Regions from separate parts of the Staphylococcus ureilyticus genome, predicted to be linked through region 1. Evidence: predicted binding sites of a transcription regulator. Region 1 holds the regulator's gene; each other region holds the start of a gene.
The links. Region 1 encodes Rex, which represses fermentation and respiration genes when NADH is low (regulators of the CRP and FNR family bind a similar motif). Its sites were predicted from a motif close to TTGTGAAATATTTCACAA; they were not measured.

Region 1 (5,222 bases):
ATTAATATGCTTTATTATGTCATGAAATAAATTGATATACAAATCGCTATTTAAGTTAAATATTTATAGATGTCAATAGAGAACGTGCGTACTTATCAACAATTAGTGTATAACTTGTTGATAAGTCGTGGGCAAATGTGTGGACATACATTGTTTTCTGAATATTCATTGGCGAAAAAGTAACATTTTACCTGTGTATAACTAGGATAACTCTGTGGATAGCTTTGATGATAGGGTTAAAGTTGTGAATAGTTAATGTGTAAAAAGTTAATAAAAAAGTACGAAAAATGAATTTTTCATTTTCGTACTTTTAGTTCAAATATGCTTTAAATTAACTTTTCTTGTAATTCTGCCCATTCTGACATAACTTGTTCTAATGCTTGTTCGCTATTTTCTTTCTCTTTAGCTAAACGCTTTGCTTCCTCTGGATCACTGTATATATCTGGCAGAGTTAGCATTTCATTGATTTCATTGATTTTAGTTTCAAAGTTATCTATTTTAGTTTCGCATTCATCAATTTGTCGTTCAATTTGGCGTTGTTCACGTTTTTGAAGTTTTTGATCAGTATAATGATCATTTTGTGATTCTATTGGTTTTGTTTGATGTGAAGTTTCATTTTCCTTTTTAGCTTGAATTGCTTCATTTTCTTCTTTTTTCTCAATAAAATATTGATAATTTCCTAAATACATTGTGCCACCATGAATGTCCAAATCATAAACTTTGTTTGCAAGTTGATTTATAAAATAACGATCGTGAGAAACAAATAAAATCGTACCTTCAAAATGATCCAATGCTTGCTCTAACATTTCTTTTGAATCTATATCGAGATGATTTGTAGGTTCATCTAAGATAAGTACATTGTTACGCTCAAGCATTAATAAAGCTAATTGCAATCTAGCTTTTTCACCACCAGAAAGGTCATTAATGATTTTTTTAACATCTTCTTGTACAAATAAAAATCGGCCGAGTACTGCGCGAATATCTTTTTCATTCATTGAAGGGTATTGGTCCCACAGATAATCTAGTATTGTTTTACTAGATTTGAATTCAGCTTGTTTTTGATCATAGTAACCGATTTTTAAATTTGCACCAGTAGTGATTTCTCCGTTCAATTTCGGTTGAATACCTGCAATTGTTTTGATTAAAGTCGATTTTCCGATACCGTTAGGCCCAATAATGGCGATATGGTCTCCTTTAGTCACTTCAATATTGATACCTTTGGTAACTGGCTGCTCATATCCAATATCTAAATCTTTGATATGGAAAACATCATTTCCTGTATTTCTATCAAAGTCAAATTGGATATTAGCACTTTTGGCATCAATCATTGGTTTATTGATTCTTTCCATTTTTTCAAGCATTTTTCTACGGCTTTTTGCCATACCAGTAGTTGAAGCCCTTGCTATATTTTTCTCAACAAAAGTTTCTAAGCGTTTAATCTCATCTTGTTGACGTTCATATTCTTGCATGCGTTTTTCATAATACTTATCTCTTTTTTCAATAAATTGTTTATAATTACCTATATAATGTTGCACATCGCCAAGGGCTACATCATAGATTTGATTGACTATTTTATCTAAAAAATATCTGTCATGGCTAATGATAACAATAGCACCTTTAAAATAGTTTAAATAACTTTCTAACCATTGTGTTGTTTCCATATCCAAATGGTTAGTAGGTTCATCAAGTAATAATAAATCAGGTTCACTTAATAACATTTGGGCTAATGAAAGCCTAGTTTTTTGACCACCACTAAAATCATTAATAGGGCGATTGAAATCCGCTTCAGTAAAATTCAGTCCATGGAGCACGGTTTTTATTTTACTTTCATATTGATATCCATCCTGTTGTTCGAATTCATTGGATAAATATTCATAACGATCGATATGACTTTTATATTCGTCTGTATCATATGCATTTGCATGTTGTGCTAACCAATCTGTTTCTTTTTTCATTTCAGCTTCTAGCTTTTTCATATTTTCAAAAGGTTTAGACATTTCTTCAATCACAGTTTGGTTTGTGTTGAGTGTCATTTGTTGTGTTAAATAACCAAGTTTTAAATTTTTACTTTTTGAAACATGTCCACTATCATAACCTTCGACGCCAGCAATAATTTTCATTAATGTAGATTTACCAGCACCGTTACGTCCTACGATACCAATACGTTCACCAGTTTTCACTTCAAAATCTACATTGTTAAAAATATCTTCTCCGTCGAATGATTTAGTAATGTCATTTAATTGTAATAATATCATCCGATTTTGCACCTCTCTATTCATTATCATTCTACCGTATTCTGCGTGTTGTTAAAACTACCAGTGTTTATTTTTATAATGTATTAATGTATAATGTTGTAGTAATTATAAGATTAATTAGACATTATAGTATAGGAGGACAAGATCTTGGCTAACCAAAGCGAAAAGATTCCTCGTGCCACGTTAAAACGGTTACCGTTATATTATAGATTCGTCAATACTTTGAAATCTAAAGGGATAGACAGAGTTAATTCTAAAACAATTAGTGAAGGTTTGAACATTGATTCTGCAACAATTCGTCGTGATTTTTCTTATTTTGGTGAATTAGGCAAAAAAGGGTATGGTTATAATATTGATAGCTTGTTACATTTTTTTAAAAATGAAATAAGTGAAAATGATGAAATTAAAATAGCCATCGTAGGTGTAGGGAACCTAGGTAAAGCATTACTAACATATAATTTTTCTATTCATGATGAAATGACTATTACAGAGGCGTTCGATATACGAGATGATGTGATAGGAACACAAATAGGCAATGTGGTTGTAAGCCCATTTTCGAAAATTACCGATGTCTTAAAGCAAGAGCAAATTGATGTCGTGATATTAACAACGCCTGAAAATGCAGCACAACAAGTTGCAGATACATTAGTTGAAGCTGGCATTAAAGGGATTTTAAATTTTACACCAACACGTGTTTATACGCCATCAGATGTTCAAGTTCATCATATTGATTTAGGGATTGAACTACAATCTTTACTTTTCTTTATGAAAAATTACAGTAATAAATAATAATTTTTAATATTAACTTTGTATAGATGCAAACATTTTTGATGTTTAGTTGTCTATGCAAAGTTTTTTTACTAGCAAGTTTTCATAGCACTTCTTTTCATAAGACTTAAAACAGAAAGGTTGAAATTTCACTGTAAATCTAATATGATAATTCATATTAATTTCATCGGAAAAGAGGTAATGTTATGACGTGGTTAGTAATCAGTGGCTTAATCGTAGGCGGACTTTTGGGGTTTGTCATGCAACGTACACGGTTTTGTCTTGCTGGTGGATTTAGGGATATGTATATCCAAAAAAGTAATAAAATGTTTTATGCCTTATTAATAGCAATATCCGTTCAAAGTATCGGACTACTCGTTTTAACTTCAACAGGATTAGTGCAAATACCAGAGTCCACATATCCAATCATAGGTACGGTTATTGGCTCATTTATTTTTGGTATTGGCATTATATTAGCAGGCGGTTGTGCAACTGGCACATGGTATAGAGCAGGAGAAGGATTAATTGGTAGTTGGATAGCACTTATTGCATATGCATTTACATCAGCTGCTACTAAATTTGGTTTATTATTACCTTTAATGGACGGTATCAATAAACCTACTAATGTAAATACAAGTATGGCTCAAACTACAGGTATTCCGACATGGATTTGGGTCACTTTATTAACAATGATAACGCTCATATTTGTTGTAAAAACACTACGCAAACCAAAACCCAAAATTGCCGTACCAAAGTTAAAACAAAAATTTACAGGAATTCGCTATTATTTATTTGAAAAAAATACCATCCATTTGTTGCAGCTATTGCAGTTGGACTCATTGCATTATTGGCTTGGCCAGTGAGTGAATCTACTGGTAGAATGTACGGTTTAGGCATTACAACACCATCTGCAAACATTGTTCAATTCTTTGTAACTGGTGATGTCCAACTATTAGATTGGGGTGTCTTTCTTGTTTTAGGTATCTTTGCTGGTTCTTATATTGCAGCAAAAGGTGCTAGAGAATTTAAGTGGAGATTACCAGATAAAAAAACAATCCGCAATAGTGTTATTGGTGGCGTATGTATGGGATTTGGTGCATCAGTAGCAGGCGGTTGCTCTATCGGAAATGGTTTAGTTGAAACAGCTACAATGTCTTGGAAAGGTTGGATCGCGCTTGCATCAATGATATTAGGTGCTTGGTTTATGAGTTACTTCATATTTATCAAACCAATGAAAAAAGCTCAAAAATCTACAACGCAAAAAGTTTCTACACAAACACAGACGACGTAAATTTTAATTTTTAGGAGGATTTCATTATGGTATATGAATTAGGTACAGTAGGTATGGTTTGTCCTTTTCCTTTGATTGAAGCACAGAAGAAAATGACTACTTTAGAGAACGGGGACGAATTAAAAATTGATTTTGATTGTACCCAAGCAACTGAAGCAATTCCAAATTGGGCAGCTGAAGAAGGTTACCCAGTTACTAATTATGAACAACTTGATGATGCTTCTTGGACAATCACTGTTCAGAAAGCTTAGTGATATAAAACTAAATTTGAATATCTGAATAAGATAAAACACAATGCTATATGAAGTGATTTCACTTCGTTAAAGGCTGACTACAGAAAAAAAGTCCGAGACATATTTTATGTTTCGGACTTTATTTAGTTCTATAAAAATTTCTCATTTAGTTACACGCGTTGTAAGGTTAAACGAGGTTAGTCCGAGTTGAACTATTTATAAATTTTCTTAAAACTAACAAAGTATATTGATGATTTTTTGAAAGTGTTATTCATAAAGTTGTCAATTGTTAAAAGTGTTTATAAAGCAAGTTGACTTTGATTTTAATAGTATTTAAAGGGATTACAATATGATAAAATAGAGGATGTTTACAGTGCCAAGTAGATTGATTGGAAGAGATAGTAAAAATGATTTACATATCAAAGCGAATTGTCTGTCAGATGATAGAATATCATTTCAATTACAGTCTATATGAACATTTATGATGTCAAAATAATGTGCGAAAAGTTAAATTAAGGCATTTAATAAAGCTATACTAATATTAATATTAAGTTAGAAACTATTTATAGGGATGAATGTTGATGAAACAGAACTTATGTTAAGCATTGTTGATCTGATGTGGTCTTAGTCATAGGAATCATATATTGATTAAACATCATACAAGGTGTAATGATA
Region 2 (5,222 bases), 910 kb from region 1:
TTCAAATCGGTTTAAGTCATTATCATGACCAATCATAATTAAAATATCCCCAATTTCAATATTTATGTTTGGGTCTGGAGATACGATAATATCTCTACCTCTTTTAATGGCAATAATACTTATACCATATTGCGCTCTAATATCTAATTCTATAATGGTTTGTCCTGCCATTTTTTCACTAACTTTAATTTCTACTATTGAATGTTCATCTGCTAGTTCTAAATAATCTAAAACACTAGCACTAGCTACATTATGTGCAATTCTCCTACCCATATCTCTTTCAGGATGAACAACAGTATCTGCACCAATTTTATTTAAAATTTTTGCATGATAATCATTTTGAGCTTTTGCCGTTACTTTCTTAACACCTAACTCTTTTAAAATTAAAGTCGTTAACGTACTCGATTGAATATTTTCACCAATAGCAACAATTACGTGATCAAAATTTCTAATGCCTAAACTTTTCATCACAGCTTCATCAGTTGTGTCAGCAATTACCGCATGTGTGGCAATATCACTATATTCATTCACACGCGCTTCATCCATATCAATCGCCATAACATCCATATCTAAAGCATTTAATTCTCTAACAATGCTACCGCCAAAACGACCTAAACCTATAACCACATATTCTTTATCCATATGCGTCCTCCAAAAATAAGATAATTGAAATATATCAAATATCCGTAGCTTAAACAATAAACATCGCTACTATATTTAAGTATATTCGTCTATTTTTTACCTTCAACATATTTTTTATCAAAAACAAATAATCTCAATAATAATATTAGCGATGGAATTAGTAAAAGTAAACCTAAAATAAATGCGATGATTAAAGCAATAGCCATCCCACTATTCACAACATGTTCATCTATACGAATATATGGATATAAAATGTATGGTAACTTACTTACACCATAACCGAAGAACGCAAAAGCCATTTGTAAAATAACTAAGACAAATGCAAAACCATGCCATTTTTTCATCAATGTGAGTAACATTGTACCAGCAAAACATAAAAAGCTGAGTGCAAACATCCACCAATAATCAAATACCGCTGTATAGAAATGCGTTTCATTTTGCAATCTTAACGATAAGAATACAAATAATGAAATAGCGATCATTGGTGGTCCCCAAAATAAGAACCAGTATCTTAATAAATCATAAGCTGGTTTATCATTCGCTTTAGAAGCATAATAAGTTAAAAATCCAGATGAAATATAAAGTACAGATATGATTGCAAGAAATACAACTGACCATGAATATGGACTTAACAATAATTCAAACCAATTTAAATCTAAATGGTTGCTTGAACCGGTAATATAACCACCCTCAGAAATCGTTAATGTAGTGGCTAATGCAGCTGGTATGAATAATCCTGCTAAACCATAAAGTGCAAGCCATGGTAGTTTTGTGTCTGGTCCATAGTTTTCAAAAGCATAAAAGCCACCTCTTATGGACAACAATATCAACGCAATTGATGCTGGTAAAAGCAACACTGTACCAAAATACATCGCGGAATCTGGGAAAAACCCAACCATTCCTACGAAGAAGAATACGAAGAAAACATTCGTTACTTCCCAAACCGGATTAAGGTAACGTGCAATCAAATGGTTTATTTTTTTATCTTGTTTTGTCAATTTAGCATGTAACGTAAAGAAACCAGCACCAAAATCAATTGATGCAACAATAATATAACAAAATAAGAATATCCATAGTACTGTGATACCTATATATGCGAATATCATCATGCATCACCTCTTTCCGATGAAGTTACTTCAAATTCTTTATATGCTGGTTTATTTTTAAACATCCTTATTAGTACATAAGAAGAAGTAACAATCAATATTAAATATAATATACCAAATAATATTGTTACGAACGTTAAACCACCTGCTTGAGTGGCAGCTTCAGCCACTTTTAGATAACCACGCACAATCCAAGGTTGACGACCTTGTTCCGTTAAGAACCAACCAAATTCTATTGCCAACATCGCTGCAGGTCCAGTTAATAAAGCGCCATATAGCATTGGTTTGGAATAAGTGAATTTCCGTAATTTTTTAAAGCATAATGTTAGTACAAAAGCAGCTGAAACAATTAAACAGAACACGCCCATCGACACCATTAAGTCGAAATAATAATGGACAATCATCGGTGGATGTAGTTCTTTTGGAAATTCATCCAAGCCTTTCACCTTAGTATTAACATTATTATCAGCCAAGAAGCTAAGTAGACTCGGAATTTTAATTGCACCAGTTACTTCTTGTGTTTCTTCATTTAAAGAACCAAAAAGCACTAAATCAGCATTGGATTCCGTATCAAAATGCCATTCATACGCAGCTAATTTTTCTGGTTGTTCTTGATGTAAAAATTTTGCAGATAAATCTCCTGCCAACATAGAACCTAACGTAAAGACAACGCCAAGTATCATTGTTAATTTTAAAGCTTTTTTATGATATTCTGCATCTTTTTTAAACTTATTTTTCACTAATTTGAATGCAGCAATGGCAGCTAGTACAAAAGCCATCGTCATAAAAGCAGTCGTTACAACGTGAAAAGATCTTATTAAAAATGAGTCGTTAAACATTGCTACCCAAGGTTCAACATTTATCATTTTACCATTTTTAATTTCAAAACCAGCCGGTGTATTCATAAATGAATTAACCGCTGTAATAAAGAAGGCAGAGAAAGAACCTCCAATAATCACTGGTATACTAATTAAAAAATGCGTCCATTTACCCTTAAATCTATCCCATGTATATAAGTATATACTTAAGAAAATCGCTTCAAAGAAAAATGCAAATGTTTCCATAAATAATGGTAATGCAATCACATGACCACCCATTTGCATAAATGTTGGCCATAGTAATGACAGTTGTAAACCTATAATCGTACCTGTTACAACCCCCACTGCCACAGTAATCGTATAACCTTTAGACCATCTTTTGGCTAACGTTATATAATGGGGATCATTCTTTTTAATCCCTAAAAACTCAGCAACTGCAAACATCAATGGTACACCTACACCTATTGTTGCAAATATGATATGCACTGCAAGTGTCATTGCAGTTAGAAAACGAGCTAATTCAACTGAATCCATAATATCACCTTTTTAATTTATTTGTGACAAAAATCACAACGTCCATTCATTATAAACCCAATGGCTATGTTTTAAAATTAGTTAAACTCAGAATTAAGTGACAAATTAATGACCAATTACATGTAATTTTATAGCTTGAATTATAATTAAAAGTCACTTACTATTAAAGAAAATGACTTTGTAGAAAGGATTGATGCTGAATGACTGATATCATCATTTACACACAAAATGATTGTCCTCCTTGCACCTTTATAAAAAACTATTTAACTGATAAAGGTTTTAAATATATAGAAAAAAACATTGCTAATCAGCAATATCGAAATGAAATGATTGATTATGATGCATTTGCAACACCCTTTATATTATTGAATGGTGAACCAATGTACCAAGTTGATATGGATAAAATTAACCACGTTTTAAATATTGAAACAACACATTAAATTTCACAACTCTATAAAATAATCTAAATCAACTAGGCTAATAAGGCAATTCATCACTTTAGTTGTTTTAACTAACCATAACCTAATTTCAGCTATATTAAACAAAATGAGTAAGTGGATAAATGCTCCTTATCCACTGTTATATGTATATCTACTTAGTATTAAAATAAATCGCAATATAATAACTAAAAAAGCTGGTAATCCATTATATAATGAATTACCAGCTTTTTTTATTGCGTATAATTACTTACTAAATCTTGTACTTCTTCAGAAGTAGCACAGTTAATCGCTTTTTGCGCTAACTCTTCCATCTCATTTTTACTTAATCCTTTAATTTGACGACGTGCTTTAAGAATTGATGTAGCACTCATAGAGAATTCGTCTAATCCTAGGCCCAATAGTAATGGAATAGCAATTTCATCTCCGGCCATTTCTCCACACATTCCAGTCCATTTGCCTTCTTTATGAGAAGCATCAATCACTTGTTGCACTAAACGTAAAATTGCTGGATTGTATGGTTGATACAAGTAAGATACTCGCTCTGACATACGATCCGCGGCCATTGTATATTGAATTAAATCGTTCGTTCCGATGCTGAAGAAATCTACTTCTTTAGCAAAAACATCTGCTAATGCTGCAGTTGAAGGAATTTCTACCATGATACCAACTTCTATATCATCAGATACTTCAATACCTTCATTTGTTAAATTTTCTTTTTCCTCTAATAACAATGCTTTCGCATCACGGAATTCTTTAATTGTCGCTACCATTGGGAACATAATATTTAATTTCCCATAAGCTGACGCACGTAATAAAGCACGCAATTGTGGTCTAAAAATGTCAGGTTGATCTAAACATAAACGAATCGCACGGTATCCTAAGAATGGATTCATTTCTTCTGGTAAATTTAAATATGGGAGTTCCTTATCTCCACCAATATCTAAAGTACGAACAACAACGCGTTTATCTTCCATTGTTTCAAGTACTTTTTTATAAGCTTCAAATTGTTCATCTTCAGTCGGCATTTCGTCTCTACCCATATATAAAAATTCAGTACGATATAATCCTACACCTTCAGCACCATTTTCAATTACACCTTTCAAATCATTTGGTGTACCGATATTAGCAGCGAGTTCAGCATGAGCACCATCAACAGTTGTTGTTTCTTCATCGCGTAATTTTTGAAGTTCCTTTTTATCTTCAAAGAAACGTTCACGCTTGTTTTGATATGCAATGACTTCGTCTTCTGTAGGATCAATAATCAATTCGCCAGTTAAACCATCAACAATAATCATATCACCTTGTTTAACTTCTTGCGTGATTGATTTCGTTCCTACTACTGCAGCAATTTCTAGTGAGCGACTCATAATTGCTGAGTGAGAAGTTCTACCTCCAATATTTGTAACAAAACCTTGTACAAATTCCTTGTTTAATTGAGCAGTATCTGAAGGTGTTAAATCATTACCTATAATAACAACGCTTTCATCAATCATACTAGGATTTGGTAATTCCACACCTAATATATGTGCTAAAACGCGTTTTGACACATCACGAATATCTGCAGCGCGCTCTTTCATGTATTCATTATCCATCGCTTCAAAAATAGTAATGAATTGTCCAGTTACATCAGAAAGCGCAGTTGGTGCGTTAACTTGTTCATTTTTTATTTTATCTTCAATCGG
Region 3 (5,222 bases), 1.1 Mb from region 1:
TGAGCACATCTACTTCCCACAAGTTGAATGATGTTAGTAAAATAGGGGATAAATGAAGCAATAACAGAAATATATATACAAGAGCAAGAAAAAACATGATAAAAATACATAAATCAAGTGTTAAAGAATATAAGGGTGCATATAAGTGTTATTAAAGTAAGTCAAATACCACTTAAGAGCCCTAGCCACTAAAGCAGACTTATAACCTAAAAGAAAACCACCTGTGAAACAGGTGGTTTTAATTTTATAATAATTAAAATACATCGCGCTTATTGTGCACATTCATATGGGTTGAAGTCCAATGGCATTGGTGTAGCAAAACCTAACATGACAAAGTCTTCATCACCGGTGTTAGTCATGCCGTGCGCATCTCCTGGGAATGAAACGAATATATCTCCGGCTTTAATGGGTTTTTGTTCATTATCATTTGTGAAAAATGTTCCTTCGCCTTGTAGTACAATCCAAACATCATCTGCATCTTTATGTGTGTGACAAGGTAATGATTGTCCTGGTTTAAGACACCAAACCGCACCAGCTGAATGTCGCGTTTCATAAAATATAGTTTTTTTCGCTGTGTCGTCAGAAAAATGTTGTAACTCATTTATTTTAAAAAAGCGATTGGATGTTTGTGACATATTTCTCACTCCTGTCAGTTTACAATATAGTTTGGTTGTTCACCGCTCAGTTGCTTAACTACGTTAGATGCTGCAATATCAGCCATCATGTCTCTTGCTTCAAATGTTGCATTGCCAATATGTGGTGTGATAACTACGTTTTTCATTGATTTCAGTGCTTCAGTAATTTTCGGTTCAAACTCAAACACATCAAGTGCTGCACCTTCAATAATACCTTCTTCTAGGGCTTTTACTAATTCTTCTTCATAAACAATTGGACCTCTTGATGCGTTGATTAAATATGAAGTTGGTTTCATTTTTTTGATCGCATTATAGTCAATCATGTGCTTTAACTTTTCATTATATGCACAGTTTAAAGTTACAAAGTCTGAACGTTTTAAAAGTTCGTCTTGTGAAACATATTCTGCATTTAATTCAGCTTCTTTATCTTCATAACGTTTAGGACCTGAATAAAGCACATTCATATCAAAACCTTTAGCACGTCTTGCAACGGCAGTACCAATTTCACCTAATCCAATAATACCAATTGTTTTACCAGATACTTCACGTCCTCTAAAGAATAACGGTGACCAACCGTTAAATCCTTCATTACGGCAAAGTTGATCTCCTTCAGGAATACGTCTTGCAACAGCAAGTAAAATACCCATTGTTAACTCTGCAGTTGAATTGGTTGAAGCAATGGGTGTGTTTGTCACATTGATATCGTGTTCACGCGCAGCTTCTATGTCAATATTATTAAAACCAGCACCATAGTTAGCTATGATTTTTAATTTTGGTGCAGTTTCAATAATTTTTCGGCTCACGTTAGTAGATAATAAAGTGATTAATGCATCTACATCTTTAATTTTTTCTATTAATAATGCTTCGGAAATTAGCGTTTCACCAGTATACATATCTACGTCAAAATGTTGTTCAAGTTGATTAAGCCCGGCTTCTGGGATAGCACCTGCGATAAAAATCTTCTTCATAAAAATCGTCTCCTCCTATTATGTGAAAATATTCACAATACTTAATTTAAGTTTAACACTATTTGGTGTTTTGGGTATGTAAAAAGTGCCAAAGTGTATTGTGTGTTTTGTGTGATATGGACAAACTGCATTTGTACGTAGAAAAGTGTCGAAAGTTGATTGAATTTCAAGTGAAAATATAATAATTCATTTTTATATAAGTGTTGAGTCTAAGTATTAGTATATTTATGGAAAACCCTTACATTTTAGTGTAATATTATACTAAGAGGTGATTGGTATGGTGAATATAAAAAAAGACCGTATGAAAATATATGTGTTGGATAATGGGCGAATGAAAATGGATAAAAATTTAATGATTGCAAATTCAAACCAGGCGACATTAGATAATCCAAATAAAGAAAATGAACTACATGAATTTCCGATTTATACCGTTTTTATAGATCACCCGGATGCTAAGATATTATTTGATACTGCTTGTAATCCGAATTCAATGGGCGAGGAGGGACGGTGGATTAATGCAACACAAAAAGCGTTCCCTTATTTTTCTGATGAATCATGTCACTTACCAAATAGATTAGAGCAATTAGGTGTCGATCCTAAAGATGTGGATATAGTTGTAGCTTCCCATTTACATCTTGATCATGCTGGGTGTTTAGAGTATTTTACTAATGCGACTGTAATTGTTCACGATGATGAATTCAGTGGTGCAATGAAGTGCTATACGCGTAATCAACAAGAAGGTGCGTACATTTGGAGTGATATCGATGCTTGGATTAAAAGTGATTTGACTTGGCAAACTATAGCGCGAGATCAAGCACATCTAAATCTTGTAGATGGTGTGAAAGTACTTAACTTTGGTAGTGGACATGCCTGGGGAATGATTGGTTTGGAAATTGAAACTGAAGAGTTAGGAACACTCATCTTAGCCTCTGATGCTATTTACACACAAGAAAGTATGGAACCTAAATTACAACCACCTGGTATTCTTTATGATTCGGTTGGTTGGGCAAATTCAGTGGAATATATTAAGCGCCTTGCTCAAGAAAAGAACGCAGAGATTTGGTTTGGCCATGATGGTAACCAATTTGAATCTTTTAGAAAGTCTACGGATGGTTATTATGAGTAAAGGATGTGTGAAGCAATGAAAACAAAAGCTGCAGTATTATATGAAATGGGTGTTGAAGGGCCATATGAAAAAATGAAGCCTTTAAAAATAGAAACTTTAAACCTTGATGCCCCTAAACAAAATGAAGTGCTAATTAAAATTCATGCCGCGGGTTTATGTCACTCTGATTTGTCAGTAATTAATGGGAGTCGTCCAAGACCAATGCCTATGGCACTTGGCCATGAAGCTGCAGGTGAAATTATAGAACTAGGTGAAGGTGTTAGTGATTTTGAAGTTGGAGATCACGTTGTCTGTACTTTTATCCCTAGTTGCGGTAAATGTATACCATGTCGTGAAGGAAGACCTGCATTATGTGAAAATGGTGCAGCTTCCAATGAGAAAGGTGAGATGATAGAAGGTGGGTTCCGACTATCTAAAGAAAAAGATGTCATACATCATCATTTAGGTGTTTCTGGATTTTCAGAATATGCTGTTGTCTCAGAAAATTCAATAGTAAAAATAGATCCAGAAATTCCTTATGAACGGGCAGCAGTGTTTGGTTGTGCTGTCATTACAGGCATAGGTGCTGTTATAAATACAGCTCAGATTAGACCGGGGAGTAACGTAGCTGTAGTGGGTCTTGGTGGCATTGGACTCAATGCTATAATAGGTGCGAGACTGGCAGGTGCTAATGAGATTATTGCTTTAGATATTAACGAAGATAAATTTGAAATTGCTAAATCTTTAGGTGCAACAGCAGTGTTTAACTCAAGTGATGAAAATGTGATTGATGATGTTAAAGCTTACGTAACAGGCGGTGCTGAATACGTGTTTGAAACAGCAGGTGTAGTACCTGCAATGCAAGTAGCATACGCGATAACAAAACGGGGTGGTTCAACAGTGACCACAGGTTTACCTGATCCAAAAGCAGAATTTTCATTTCCACAAGTAACGTTAGCTGCTGAAGAGAGGACGATTAAAGGTTCATATGTTGGAAGTTGTGTTCCTGATCGTGATATACCAAGATTCGTGAGTTTATATCGTCAAAACAGACTCAATGTTGATCCATTAATCAGTGATATTATCTCATTAGATCAGATTAATAAAGGTTTTGATCAGTTAGCAAATGGCGATGCCGGTAGAATTATTATCAAAATGTCTTAATTAATAATTCAAAATATATAAAACAAAGGTTAAGTTGCACGTAAAATCAACAAACAACTTAACCTTTTTATAATAGAAAAACGCTGTGAGTTCATATTACATGATACCAATCATTTTCATCCAAATTGATCCTATGCCAATCCAAACGATAAAGTAAACAATACCGAGAATAAAATTCATTGTCCACCAACGTTTTTGGCTTATATAATCAGCAGAAAATAGTATCGGTGCAGGACCGCTACTATAATGTGTTGTTGAAGCTAATAGGTTACCGAAGAAACCTAATATTAAAGCGCTGAATAATGGCGGTGCACCAGCGGCGACAGCGACTCCTAATAGTGCAGCATACATCGCACTAACATGTGCCGTTGCGCTTGCAAAAAGATAGTGTGAATAAAAATAGAAAACAATTAATAATATGAGCACGATTGGCCAACTAAAATTACCTAAGCTGGATGCAATTAACTTACTTAACCAAGGGATAAAGCCCAGTTTATTAAGTTGATCAGCCATTAATACAAGCACTGAAAACCAAATTAATGTGTTCCAGGCGCCAGTTTCATTTAAAATATCTTTCCAATTTAAAACGCCTGTAATGAGTAAGAGTGAAAGTGCAATAAATGCTGTTAATGTAGCATCTATTTGAATGACACTTCCAGTAATCCATAAAGCGAGTGCTATGATAAAAATAGCAATCATAAATTTTTCTGGAATGGATATTTTACCCATTTTCATTAATTCTTTATGTGCCCAGTTTTTAGCATTTGGCGTTTTTTTAATACTGGGTGGATATATTTTATAAATAATAAACGGTACTATGATCAAAGAAATCAAGCCTGGCACAAGTGCAGCTAAGAACCAGTTCATCCATGTTATATGTACATTCGCAGTGCTTTCTGCAAGGTTTTGTGCGAGCGGATTACCAGCCATCGCAGTTAAAAACATTGCAGCAGTAATTAAATTACCTTGAAATTCAGTGAAAATTAGAAAAGCACCCATTTTTCTTTCTGTACCTTTTTTTGGGTCTGAGCCAAATGATTCAGATAAAGATTTAATAATTGGGAACATAATACCACCTGCACGGGCGGTATTACTAGGTGTTGCCGGTGCTAATATAAGGTCTACGCCTACGAGTGAGTACGCGAGTCCCAAGGTCTTTTTACCAAAAAGATTAACGAATTGTAATGCGATACGTCGTCCTAAGCCTGTCTTCACAAAGCCTCTTGAAATAAAAAAAGCTATGACAATGAGCCAAATACTATTATTTCCAAAACCTTGTACGGCATTTTTTATATCAGAGACGCCTGTAATTACCATGACAGTAAAACCTAGTATAGATACAGCTCCAAT
Region 4 (5,222 bases), 930 kb from region 1:
CCCATAGCATTGGCATACCACCATTTGCGACTGTAAAGAATGCAGTATCGAAGATTCTATCTGTTGTAAACAGTGCTAGCGCAACTGTCAATACTGGGAAAGCCAAAATAACGATTAATGCTGTAATGAAAGTAGTAACCGTGAACATTGGCATTTCCATAAATTTCATCGTAGGTGTTTTACATCTAAGTATTGTTACAAAGAAGTTAATACCAGTCATTAGGGTACCTATACCAGAAATCTGTATTGCGATAAGGTAGTAGTTAACCCCAGGTCCTGGACTGAATTCTCCTGCGAGTGGTGCATAGTTAGTCCAACCAGCTGCAGGTGAGCCTCCGATTATAAATGATAGGTTGAATAACAACATACCAGAGAAGAATAACCAGAAACTTACGTTATTTAATACAGGGAATGCAACGTCTCTTGCACCAATTTGAAGAGGTACAATAACATTCCATAAACCAAAGATGAAAGGCATCGCCATAAAGATAATCATTATTACGCCGTGCGTACTAAAGACTTCATTATAGTGATTTCCTTCTAAGAATGTATTATCTGGAATTGCTAATTGTGTACGCATCATTAGGGCATCAATACCACCACGTACGAACATTAATACAGCACAGATTAAATACATAGCACCAATTTTTTTATGGTCAATAGACGTGAACCATTCTCTGTATAGATATTTCCACAATTTAAAGTAAGTAATTACTGCGATTACTGCGATGATAGCAAACGGTGCACCAATCTGCGCCATTGTAATCATCCAGTTACCTTGAACGAGTAATTGATCCCATGGGAAATTCATTAATGTCCACCTCCATGTTCATGGTCTTTTTTCTCAGCTTTAGATGCTTTTTCATCTTTAGCACCTTCTGAGATTTTTTCCATTTCATCCATATTATGTGATTCTTCATCTTTGAATTCACTATCATATGGTTCATTATTGCCTAGAATCATAGCTTTCATACCATGACGTTCATAGTTTGCGTTTGTGATTTGAGGTTTACGTGCAGGTTTATTCGGTTTATCCAATACATCTTTTTTAATTTCTTCAGGTGTATTGAAGTTTGGATCTTTTTGTACGTAATTGAAACGATCATAAGCATGGAAAATATACTCAGGATCAGCTGCTGGATCAACAAACGCCATGTGCGTACCACTGAAAGTTAAGTTTTTATTTTCAGTAGTTGGTAAAAGTTGTTTATCAAAAGTATCTTGATCTAATTTCTTTTGACTTTGAGCATCTTTTACCCAATCCTTAAATTTACTTTGGCTAACAGAATTAACATCAAATGTCTGGCGAGCGAATCCTTCACCGTTGAAGTTTGAGTTACGTCCTCGGAACGTACCTTCTTCGCTAGCAGTTAATGTCCAATCCATTGTCATACCAGTCATCGCGTATTTTTGACCACCTAATTGTGGTATCCAGAAACTTGTCATCATATCCATTGATTGGAGTTTGAAGACAACAGGGCGATCTTTAGGTATTGTTAGGTGGTTAACAGTTTCGATTTTTTCTTCAGGATAACTGAAGAACCACTTATAACCAGCGCTTGTTGCATAGACAACAAGTGGATCGTCTTGTTTTTCGGGTTTAGCTTCATACATATAAAGTGATTTTACTGTAGGAATCGCTAAAGCGATAACGATGATCACCGGAATGATAAACCAAATTGTTTCAATTAAAGAATTGTGGTGCATCTTACCAGACTCGTCTGTTTTGTGTAATCTATATTTATATAGGAACAGAGCAAACATGATAAGTACGGCGGCAATAATAACAAGCATGAAGATGATTGAATAAATAATCAAGAACTTCGAGTCACTTGCTACCGGCCCTTTTGGGTTTAAAACTTCTACATTTGAACAACCACTAAGTATAATTAGTGAGCCAAAGAGTAGAAGCAAAGACTTAAATTTTGACACTTTTTTGACCTCCTAATACTACAATTGTAGGGCTTACCATCAATTTTAAGATATTACGCAATATTTACAAGTGTTTGTGCAAAAAAAATTATTGTAAAATTAAAAGAAACCCAACAAACTCAACGTCTGACGGGCTTTCAAAGATTTGTTAAAATTATGTGTACATTTTGTGAAAAGTGTCATATTTTAGGCGATAGGATAATTTCACACCAAAATTAATTGTTTGAGTGAATTTCATCATGACATATGTATTGATATACTATTTATTTTACTTCAATATATCTTATTGATTTATTCGTTGCACCTTCTGAATCTTCTACAGTATATTCAATTTTATATTTGCCTTCTTTTTCAGTGTTAATATTTCCATCTACTGAAATTTTGTGCGTTAAGTCACCATCTTCTTTATCATAAGCACGTACGCCATTTAATAAATTATAGTTATTTCCTTTATCGATGATAACATCGTTTGTTCCTTTTAATTCGGGGATAGAATTTTCTGTAGCTTCTGCACTTAGATTAGGTGAAACAAGGGTTGCAGATACCCCGAGTGCTGATAATGACTGCATTAATTTATTCATAACGTAAACCTCCGTATGAGCGTCATTTATTTTTTATCTTAAATACACTATATTTTATTTTGATAGAAATTACATCGTACTATAGTCTTAATATAACGTAATTGTGTAAATTAAGTTATAATTTTTCGAAAAAATTCAGTTAACTGTAATAAATTTTTGAAAAACGTAAAAACTACTAAAGAAAATTGAGTGTTTTTGAATAAAACCATATTGATGGATGTTTTAATAATATAAGAGCTGTTTTAGGAGATGGTTTAAAAATGAATACGAGCGGGGGAAAGAAACCTGATTTTACTAAAAAGATTTTTTCTGCCTATCTGGGCAAATATGATTTGAACTGAAAAGTATAAAATATTTAACTGAACTTCAGCTTATAAACAATTCTCACTTACGCAATTTGTTCGTTTTGTAAAAAGTGATTTGAAGTTTTATATAAGGAAGATAGTAGATCAACATGGCCTATATTTCATAAAAGTAAAATAAACGTCAATTTCTATTGTGATCACTTAGAAATTGACGTTTATTTATTAGTTTGAGATATGAATTCTCAGTTTTGCCTGTTATTAAAATATTTTTAAATTAAGCGTGTGATTGTTATTCAATACCTCTACGCATTTTTTCGGCCATAAGTGTATTGTTTAATACCATTGTAATAGTCATTGGGCCAACGCCACCAGGTACAGGTGTAATAGCACCAGCAATTTCTTTAACTTCATCATAGGCAATATCACCTTTTAATTTTCCGTTTTCATCTGGTGTATTACCAACATCAATTACAACTGCACCTTCTTTAACATCTTCTTTAGTAACAAGTCCAGGACGTCCAACAGCACTAACGATAATATCAGCGTTTTTTAAATGTTGGTGCATGTCTTTAGTTCTTGAGTGCAGTATCGTTACTGATGCATTTTTTTGTAATAATAGTTTTGATACTGGTTGACCTACAATATGACTTCTACCTATAACAACAGCATCTTTTCCTTCTAAATCAATGTCAGCATGATTTAGCAATTCCATAATACCAAGAGGTGTACAAGGTACAAATGTTTGTTGGTCAATATATAATTTACCTATATTTTCAGGATGGAATCCATCAACATCTTTAGCGGGGTTAATTGATTCTAGAACTTTTTGTTCGCTAACTTGATCTGGGAGTGGCACTTGAACTAATATGCCACTGACACTGTCATCCTCATTTAAGCGTTGTAGTTCACTTAATACTTTTTCTTCACTAGCACTTTCATCTAAATGTACGATTTCAGAAATCATGCCTATTTTTTCTGCAGCTTTCTTTTTAGAATTCACATAACTTTTACTAGCACCGTCATTACCTACTAATATTACTGATAATTTTGGCGTGTAACCCTTAGTTTGTAAAGCTTCGACTTGATCTTTTAGACCTTGTCTATAATCCTTTGCGATTTGTTTCCCGTCTAAAATTTTTGCGACCATGAAAAAATCCTCCTCCAATGTATGAACTTTACTTAACTTTAACATAATTAACATCATGTTTTTCAACCAAAAGACGAAAATTTAACGATTTTTTTACTTTAAAGTTCGGTTTTTGATTGAAAAAGCGATTTTTAGTTGTTATGCTATATCTGTAATATACATCTAATAGACGTAACATTTCAAATTTCTGAAAGGGTGTTCATTTTGAAAGTGGTAGTCATAATGGGTAGTTCTTCCGACTGGGAGACTATGAAAGAAAGTTGTCAAATGTTAGAACAACTAGATATACCGTACGAAAAGAAAGTTGTTTCCGCACATCGTACGCCTCAATTAATGTATGAATTTGCAAAAGGAGCTAGAGACAATGGCTATGATGTCATTATTGCAGGTGCTGGTGGAGCAGCACACTTGCCAGGTATGGTTGCTTCAATGACGACATTACCAGTAATTGGTGTGCCAATAGAATCTAAAAGTTTAAAAGGATTAGATTCTCTCCTATCTATTGTCCAAATGCCGGGTGGTATTCCAGTGGCAACGACAGCTATAGGCAAATCTGGAGCCAAAAATGCAGGAATACTTGCTGCAAGAATGCTCAGCATTGGTAATAAAGTTATTCAAAATAATTTGGAAAATTATGAAAAATCATTGGTTGAGAAAGTGAGTGAGATGCAACATGAACTTCAATAAACTGACATTTGGATCAACGATTGGAATTATTGGTGGCGGGCAATTAGGAAAAATGATGGCACAATCTGCACAGAAAATGGGTTATAAAGTTATCGTTTTAGATCCTGATGAAAATTGTCCATGTCAATACTTAGCGCATCAATTTATAAAAGCAAACTATGATGACGAACAATCGCTTATTCAATTAGGTGAATTGTCCGACGTAATCACATACGAATTTGAGAATATTTCTGCGCATCAATTACAAACATTAGTTTCTCAATATAATATTCCTCAAGGCTATCAAGCTATACAACTGTTACAGGATAGATTGATTGAAAAGCAAACCTTGCAAGGTGCTGGAACTCAAGTAGCACCATTTATAAAATTATCTGACCCAGATGAGTTATCTCAAGCTATAGAAAAAATTGGTTTTCCATTTATGATAAAAACAAGATTTGGTGGATACGACGGAAAAGGACAATTACTTATTACAAATGAAACAGATTTGGACAATGCAAAAGCGTTAATTGAAAAGCAAGAATGCGTTGCTGAAAAATTTTTAAATCTACAAAAAGAAGTTTCTTTAAC

Region 2: MUA21_RS03945 (cytochrome ubiquinol oxidase subunit I) is a predicted target of Rex. The motif match lies at 3,122-3,139, and genes of this name have one in related genera.
Region 3: ahlS (AhlS family quorum-quenching N-acyl homoserine lactonase) is a predicted target of Rex. The motif match lies at 1,624-1,641, and genes of this name have one in related genera.
Region 4: qoxA (cytochrome aa3 quinol oxidase subunit II) is a predicted target of Rex. The motif match lies at 2,100-2,117, and genes of this name have one in related genera.

Annotation. Positions count from the first base shown of each region.
Region 1 covers NZ_CP094825.1:1,711,445-1,716,666, reverse strand. Annotated here, with positions in the region: gene abc-f (ribosomal protection-like ABC-F family protein) at 327-2,255, opposite strand; gene MUA21_RS08520 (redox-sensing transcriptional repressor Rex) at 2,403-3,044, shown strand; partial or broken gene MUA21_RS08515 (YeeE/YedE family protein) at 3,230-4,314, shown strand; gene MUA21_RS08510 (sulfurtransferase TusA family protein) at 4,341-4,565, shown strand.
Region 2 covers NZ_CP094825.1:801,691-806,912, reverse strand. Annotated here, with positions in the region: gene MUA21_RS03955 (potassium channel family protein) at 1-642, opposite strand, end outside; gene MUA21_RS03950 (cytochrome d ubiquinol oxidase subunit II) at 732-1,748, opposite strand; gene MUA21_RS03945 (cytochrome ubiquinol oxidase subunit I) at 1,748-3,100, opposite strand; gene MUA21_RS03940 (glutaredoxin family protein) at 3,301-3,540, shown strand; gene ptsP (phosphoenolpyruvate--protein phosphotransferase) at 3,771-5,222, opposite strand, start outside.
Region 3 covers NZ_CP094825.1:121,276-126,497, forward strand. Annotated here, with positions in the region: gene MUA21_RS00530 (cupin domain-containing protein) at 270-635, opposite strand; gene MUA21_RS00535 (NAD(P)-dependent oxidoreductase) at 650-1,603, opposite strand; gene ahlS (AhlS family quorum-quenching N-acyl homoserine lactonase) at 1,881-2,729, shown strand; gene MUA21_RS00545 (zinc-dependent alcohol dehydrogenase family protein) at 2,745-3,872, shown strand; gene MUA21_RS00550 (anion permease) at 3,969-5,222, opposite strand, start outside.
Region 4 covers NZ_CP094825.1:778,173-783,394, forward strand. Annotated here, with positions in the region: gene qoxB (cytochrome aa3 quinol oxidase subunit I) at 1-811, opposite strand, end outside; gene qoxA (cytochrome aa3 quinol oxidase subunit II) at 811-1,932, opposite strand; gene MUA21_RS03830 (immunoglobulin-like domain-containing protein) at 2,196-2,513, opposite strand; gene folD (bifunctional methylenetetrahydrofolate dehydrogenase/methenyltetrahydrofolate cyclohydrolase FolD) at 3,108-3,965, opposite strand; gene purE (5-(carboxyamino)imidazole ribonucleotide mutase) at 4,170-4,652, shown strand; gene purK (5-(carboxyamino)imidazole ribonucleotide synthase) at 4,639-5,222, shown strand, end outside.